One region of the Lentzea sp. NPDC006480 genome, then DNA from elsewhere that is predicted to be linked to it. Evidence: riboswitches for the same ligand, from Rfam matches in the RefSeq annotation. Region 1 holds a riboswitch; each other region holds the start of a gene.
What was found. A riboswitch is a leader RNA that binds a small molecule or an ion and turns the genes downstream of it on or off. The one in region 1 is predicted to bind S-adenosylmethionine.
Positions count from the first base shown of each region.

Region 1 (2,259 bases):
GCGAGGAGCTTGATGCCCTCGACGACCTCTTCGTCGGTCACGTCCTCGATGGCGCCGTTGGTGCGGCGCACCGCGTCGAGCACGTACGGGCCGTCGGCCGGGGCGCCGATCGCCAGCGAGCGGGCGATCGTGTCCGGGCGGACCGGGCGGATGACGTCGTGGCCTTCCTTGTACGCGGCGGACACAGGCGAGCAGCCGGTGGCCTGGGCGCCGAACACGCGGTACGGGGTGGCTTCGACCAGGTCGAGCTGGCCGAGCTCGCGGAAGGCCTTGTCGACCTTGGTGAGCTGTGAGCCTGAGGCGATGGGCACGACGATCTGGTCGGGCAGGCGCCAGCCGAGCTGTTCGGCGACCTCGTAGCCGAGGGTCTTCGAGCCCTCCGCGTAGTACGGGCGGACGTTGACGTTCACGAACGCCCAGTCCTCGTGCTCCGCGGCGAGTTCCTGGGCCAGGCGGTTCACGTCGTCGTAGTTGCCGTCGACGGCGATCAGGGCGCCCTCGTAGACGGCGCTCATCAGGATCTTGGCACGCTCGAGATTGGAGGGCACGAGAACCACGGACTGCCAGCCCGCGCGGGCGGCGGCCGCGGCGACGGCGTTCGCCAGGTTGCCGGTCGACGGGCAGGCCAGGACCTTGAAGCCGAGCTCGCGGGCGGCGGCGAGTGCCACGCCGACCACGCGGTCCTTGAAGGAGTGGGTGGGGTTGCCGGTGTCGTCCTTCACCCAGACCTTGCGGACGCCCAGGGCCTTGGCGAGGTTGTGGGCCTCGACCAGGCGGGTGCCGCCGGGGTCGGTGTTCGGGTGCTGTTCCACAGTGGACGGAACGGGGAGAAGGCCGCGGTAGCGCCAGATCGACCTGGGGCCGGCTTCGATGTCCTCGCGCCGGATCTTGCCGAAGTCGTAGGCCACTTCCAGCGGCCCGAAACACTCCAGACAGGCGTACTCAGGAGCGAGAGGGGTTTCATTCCCGCATTCCCGGCACAGCAGTGCGCGGGCGGGGCCGAGGTCGAACTTGGTGCCCGTGGGCACGGAGACAGCAGTCATCGCGAGGTATCTCCTCATCTTTCCCGCGAAATCGAACGGGTCGGAATTGGCACCGTGATCGTCTGCGCGTGCACTGGTGCACTGCGCTGACGCCGGTTGCCGGGGCTTCTTCGGGCCGGTCCCTCTGCCCCTCTGGATGAGCGGTGTTCAGTTGTGGCTCCCAAGCTACGGCACCAGTCCGTTGCTCAGCCACAGACGTCCACGATCCGGGACGTGGGAGGATGCGGAGCGTGAGCGCACCGGAGTCACTGCACCTCGTCGTCGGCGAGGAGGAGCTGCTGGTCGAACGTGCTGTTCGGGCGGCTCTCGAGGCCGCACGCACGGTCGATCCGACCGCCGATCTGACCCGTGTGCAGGTGACTGATCTCACGCCTCCGGAGCTGGCTGAGCTGGTCAGCCCGTCGCTGTTCGCGGAGGGGCGCGTGATCGTCCTGCAGAACGCGCAGGACATCGGCAAGGAGGTCGCCGACACGGTGCTCTCCTACATCAAGGCGCCCGCGGACGGGGTCACGCTCGTCGTCCTGCACACGGGCGGTGGTCGTAGCAAGGCGGCCAAGGACCTGCCAGGACAGCTGAAGAAGGCCGGTGCCGCGGTCACCGAGTGCGCCAAGATCACCAAGCCCGCTGAGCGGGAGTCGTTCGTGCGCAACGAGGTGCGGCAGGCGGGCGGCAAGATCGACGCCGAGGCCGTCGCCACGCTCATCGACGCCGTGGGCACGAACCTGCGCGAGCTCGCGGCGGCGGCGTCCCAGCTCGTCTCCGACACCGACGGCAAGGTGACGGTCGACGAGATCCGCCGCTACCACCAGGGCAAGGCCGAAGTGACCGGGTTCGCGGTCGCCGAGAAGGCCGTGACCGGTGACCGGGCGGGCGCGATGGAGGCGTTGCGCTGGGCCATGCAACTCGGTGTGCCGCACGTGCTGGTCGCGGACGCGCTGGCCGACGCGGTGCGCACGGTCGCGCGCGTGTCCGCGGTGGGCCGGGCCGACCCGTTCAGCCTGGCCGGCCCGCTCGGCATGCCGCCGTGGAAGATCAAGAAGGCACAGGCCCAGGCCCGCGGCTGGGACCAGACCGGTCTCGCCGACGCGATGCAGGTGGTCGCGGGGCTCAACGCCGACGTGAAGGGTGTGGCGGCAGACGCCGACTACGCGCTCGAACGCGCGGTGCTCAAGATCGTCGCGTCGCACGGCCGCCGCTGAGTCACCGCGGCACCCCG
Region 1 is NZ_JBEXPJ010000017.1:81,598-83,856, forward strand. It holds gene thrC (threonine synthase) at 1-1,043, opposite strand, end outside; SAM riboswitch class I at 1,055-1,186, opposite strand; gene holA (DNA polymerase III subunit delta) at 1,265-2,242, shown strand; gene ABZX92_RS10030 (hypothetical protein) at 2,244-2,259, opposite strand, start outside.

Region 2 (2,259 bases), on a different contig from region 1:
TCGCACCACCGCCCACCAGGTACGGCTGGGCCTGCTGCAGCCAGTCCGAACGGCCGACGAGCACACCGGCACCGAACGGCGCGTAGATCTTGTGGCCGGAGAACGCGATGTAGTCGACGCCCAGCTCACGCACGTCGATCGGGCGGTGCGGGGCGAGCTGCGCGGCGTCGAGCGCGATCCGCGCGCCGTGCCTGCGGGCGACCTTCGCGAGCTCCGCGACCGGCCACAGCTCCCCCGTGACGTTGGACGCCCCGGTGACGATCACGAGCCGTGGGCCGACCGGGGCGGCGGCCAACGCCCGGTCCAGCGCGACCACAGCAGCGCCGGACGAAGATGGGGCGGGGATGCGCTGAACGTTCGGGCCGCGCCACGGCAGCAGAGCAGCGTGGTGCTCGCTGTCGAACAGCACGACCGCGGTGTTGCGAGGAACGCTGCGCGCCAACAGGTTCAGCGAATCGGTGGTGTTGCGGGTGAAGACGACGGCGTCGGACGAGCGGGCGCCGACGAACTTGCGGATGCGATCCCGCGCCTGCTCGTAGACGCGCGTGGAGACCTGGGAGGCGAACCCGGCACCGCGGTGCACGCTGGCGTACCAGGGCAGCAGCTCGTCGACGGCGTCGCGCACCTCCTGCAGACAGGGGGCCGATGCCGCGTGATCGAGGTTCGCATACGTCACGCGCTCTCCGGTGACGAGCGGAACGCGCAGGTCAGAGCCGACGACAGCCGGAACCGTGGTGACCGTGCCAGGGGTGATCGCGAGCGTCATCGAGCTGCCTCCGAGGCCAGGGGCCCCGTGTCGCGAAGGCCCGCGCTTGACCGGCGCCCCACGCGCCGGACCAGGTCCTCACCAAGGGCACCCCACCGCGGTTGGAGGGTTGCCGGCCAGCAAGCTTGGGCTTGACGCTGGCTCTCATGACCTGCCGATGACGTTAGCGGAGCCTCTCGGCGCTCGTCGACACCCGATCACATGGTGAGAAGCCTCGGAAACCGAGCTAGTCGCCGGTCTCGCCCTTCCACCGTGCGTAGCGACCAGCCCGGTCCACGGCACGTATGCGCCGCTCAGCGGCGTCGCGCGCTTCTTCGGTGGTCACGATGAGCAACTGGTCGTCGACCTGCAGCCGGGTCGTCGGCTGTGGCGTGAAACTCTTTCCGGACCGCACCACGAGGCTCACCGTGGCGCCGCTCGGCAGCCGCAGCTCGGTCATGTAGACGCCGTGCAGCTTCGACCCGCGCTGGATGTGCACCTGCAGCAGCTCGGCGCCCAGCTCGTCCAGCGGCGAGGAGTCGACCTGCACCTCCTGCGCCTCGTGCAGGTTCACCAGCCCGAGCCGGCGCGCGAGGAACGGCAGCGTCGTCCCCTGCACCACCGTGAGCACGATGACCAGCACGAACACCGCGTCGACCAGATTCCGCGCACCCTCGACCCCCTGAATCAACGGGATCAGCGCGAACACGATCGGCACCGCACCACGCAGCCCCGACCAGGAGAGGAACGCCTGCTCCCGCCACGGCACCTTGAACGGCAGCGACGCCAGCAGCACCGACAACGGCCGGGCCACGAAAGTCAGCACCACCCCGGCGATCAGCGCGGGCACCAGTGCGTCGAGCAGTCGTGACGGCGAGGCGTACAGGCCGAGCAAGACGAAGAGCCCGATCTGGGCGAGCCATCCCAGCCCCTCCGCGAACGAGAGGGTGTCGGCGCGGTGCGGCAGGCGGGCGTTGCCGAGCGCCAGAGCGGCGACGTAGGTGGCGAGGAAACCGGACGCGTGCACCAGATCGCCCGCGGTGTAAGCGATCACGCACACCGCGACGGTGGCGAGCGGGTAGAGACCGGTCGAGGGCAGAGCCGCACGTCTCAGCGCCGCCGCACCGAAAACACCGAGCAGCACGCCGATGAGCGCGCCCGCGGCGAGTTCGTAGAGCACCAGCAACGGAGCGGTCCACGAGATCCGGTCCGACGACGCCAGCAGCACCACGGCGATGTAGACCGGCGCGTCGTTGAGGCCTGATTCGAGTTCCAGCGCGCCCGTGAGCCGCGCCCCCACACCTAACGACCGCAGCACGCTGAACACGGCCGCCGCGTCCGTGGACGACAGCACCGCGCCCCACAGCAACGCCATCCGCCAGTCGAGGCCGAGCAGGAAGTGCAACGCCGTGCCGGTGACCGCGACGCTCACCGCAACGGCCACAGTGGACAGTGCGACGCCCAGCCGCAGCGACGACTTCACAGCGTGCCAACGAGTTGTGAGCCCGCCCTCG
Region 2 is NZ_JBEXPJ010000104.1:12,155-14,413, reverse strand. It holds gene ABZX92_RS31320 (aminotransferase class V-fold PLP-dependent enzyme) at 1-766, opposite strand, end outside; SAM riboswitch class IV at 804-918, opposite strand; gene ABZX92_RS31315 (potassium/proton antiporter) at 993-2,259, opposite strand, start outside.
Region 2: linked by a shared signal. The riboswitch ahead of ABZX92_RS31320 (aminotransferase class V-fold PLP-dependent enzyme) and the one ahead of thrC (threonine synthase) in region 1 are both predicted to bind S-adenosylmethionine.

Region 3 (2,259 bases), on a different contig from region 1:
CGCACCCACGGCCAGCGGCACGATGACCGCCGTGCTGCCGATGGATCCGCCGACGATCAGGCGGGTGACCGACGTGAGCGCCACGAGCAGCACGATGAACGGCATCGAGCGGCCCAGGTCGGTGACGAAGCCGAGAACGCGGTGCAGCGCCGGGTTCGGCCGCAGCCCGCCCTTGGCGGTGAGCTGCAGCCAAACCCCGACGGGAACTCCGAAAGCGGTGGCGATCACGGTGGAGACGCCGACCATGTACAGCGTCTCCCCGGTGGCCTCGACGAGGTAGCTCACCACGTCGGGCCAGGGTGTTGCAGACCTCACGCAGCTACTCCCTGCGGCCCCTTCAGGGACCTCTGCACAGCGCCGCCGGCCTCGCCGATCCACTCCAGCGCGGAGTCGGACCGCTCGCCGTTCAGGCCGAGGCGGAACCGCGCGACCGGGGTCTCGCCCAGGCGCGTCAGGCCGCCACCGACGATGTTCAACTCGACGCCGAACCGGTGCGCCGCCTCGGGCAGCAGGGCGCCGACCGCGGCGAACCCGACGAGCACGACGTCCGCCACGCGGTCGTAGGCGCTCTCGTTGATCGGGTTCAGGTCGACGGCGGGCAGCAACGCGGAGCTCGTGCGGCTGCCGGCGTCGTTGACCAGGTCGAGCACCTTGCCGTGCTCGACGACGCGGCCCTGCTCCAGCACGGCGACGTCATCGCAGATCTTCCGGACCACGCCCATGTCGTGCGTGACGACGAGAACGGTCACACCCAGCTCAGCGCGCGCACGGTCGAGCACGGTCAGCACGGAACCGGTGGTCTCCGGGTCCAACGCTGACGTGGGCTCGTCGGCGAGGAGAACTGACGGGTTCGCGGCGAGTGCGCGCGCCACGGCGATGCGCTGGCGCTGCCCGCCGGACAGCTGGTCGGGGTAGGAGGCGGCCTTGTCGGTCAGGCCGACGAGGTCGAGCAGCTCGCCCACACGGGTGCGGCGCTGCGGTCCGGGGACGCCGGCGGACTCGAGCGGCAGGGCGATGTTGCCGGCGGCGGTGCGCTGCCGGAGCAGCGAATCCCCTTGCGGCACAACGCCGATCTGCCTGCGGGCGGCCCGCAGAGCCGACCCGTCCAGCGCGGTGATGTCCGTGCCGTCGACGCGGATCGCACCCGAGTCGGGGCGCTCCAGCAGCGCGACGCAGCGGGCGAGCGTCGACTTGCCGGCCCCGCTCGGGCCGACCACGCCGAGCACGGTGCCCGCCTCGACGTCGAGGGTCACGCCGTTGAGGGCGTTGACACCCTGGAAGGACTTGGTGAGGTTTTCGACAGTGATCACTTCTGCTCCACGGCTGCACGCGACGGCACACACGCCTCTGGGGCTGTGCGCGATCGGAGTTTCTGCTCAGGTGTGTGCGCCACTCTTCGGCTGAGTGCGCGTCAAAGGACTTTGAAAAGGCGCCTTAGACGAGGTGGCGACGACATGCAGAAGCGGTGCGGCGGCACTGGTCGACGACTCGCCGGCGCGTCAGCATTCGCGTGGTACCCATGTGATCCTCCATCGGTCCTGGCGTTAGCACCTGCCCGCATCCAGCGGGTGGTTGCTGCGACGTCGTAGAGCCAGGTCTCTCAGTCGCTCCGGATGGCATCTAGCAGTCAACCGGACGGACGTTCGGTTGCGCAAGCCAGAATCCGATTCGTTCGACAGATCACACTGTTGGCCGAAGGATCCCCGGCCTAGACCTCCGCGATCCGGATGAAGTCGATCACGCTCAGCTGCTCGCCCCTGGCCTGCGGGTCGATGCCGGCCTTTTCGAGCAGCTCGTCGACGTTGACGTCGTTCGTGGCCGCCCACCCCTTGAGGGCGGCGCGGAGGGTTTTGCGGCGTTGCGCGAAGGCCGCGTCGACGATCCCGAAGAGCCTCTTGCGGTCCACTGTGGACAGCGGATTTTCGTGGCGGTGGAACGAGACCAGGCCCGAGTCCACGTTGGGAGCGGGCCAGAAGACGTTCCTGCCGACCGGGCCGGCTTTCTTGGCTTTGCCGTACCAGGCGATCTTCACGCTGGGGACGCCGTAGATCTTGCTGCCGGGCTCCGCGGCCATCCGGTCCGCGACCTCGGCCTGGACCATGACGAGGCCCTTTTTGAGGCTCGGCAGCTCGTGCAGCAGGTGCAGGACGACCGGGACGGCGACGTTGTAGGGCAGGTTGGCCACGATCGCCGTGGGTTGGACCGGCAGGTCTTCCCGGGTGACCTTCATGGCGTCCTTGAGGACGACGTGCAGCTTGG
Region 3 is NZ_JBEXPJ010000217.1:7,227-9,485, reverse strand. It holds gene ABZX92_RS42010 (methionine ABC transporter permease) at 1-315, opposite strand, end outside; gene ABZX92_RS42005 (methionine ABC transporter ATP-binding protein) at 312-1,310, opposite strand; SAM riboswitch class I at 1,527-1,620, opposite strand; gene rsmA (16S rRNA (adenine(1518)-N(6)/adenine(1519)-N(6))-dimethyltransferase RsmA) at 1,709-2,259, opposite strand, start outside.
Region 3: linked by a shared signal. The riboswitch ahead of ABZX92_RS42005 (methionine ABC transporter ATP-binding protein) and the one ahead of thrC (threonine synthase) in region 1 are both predicted to bind S-adenosylmethionine.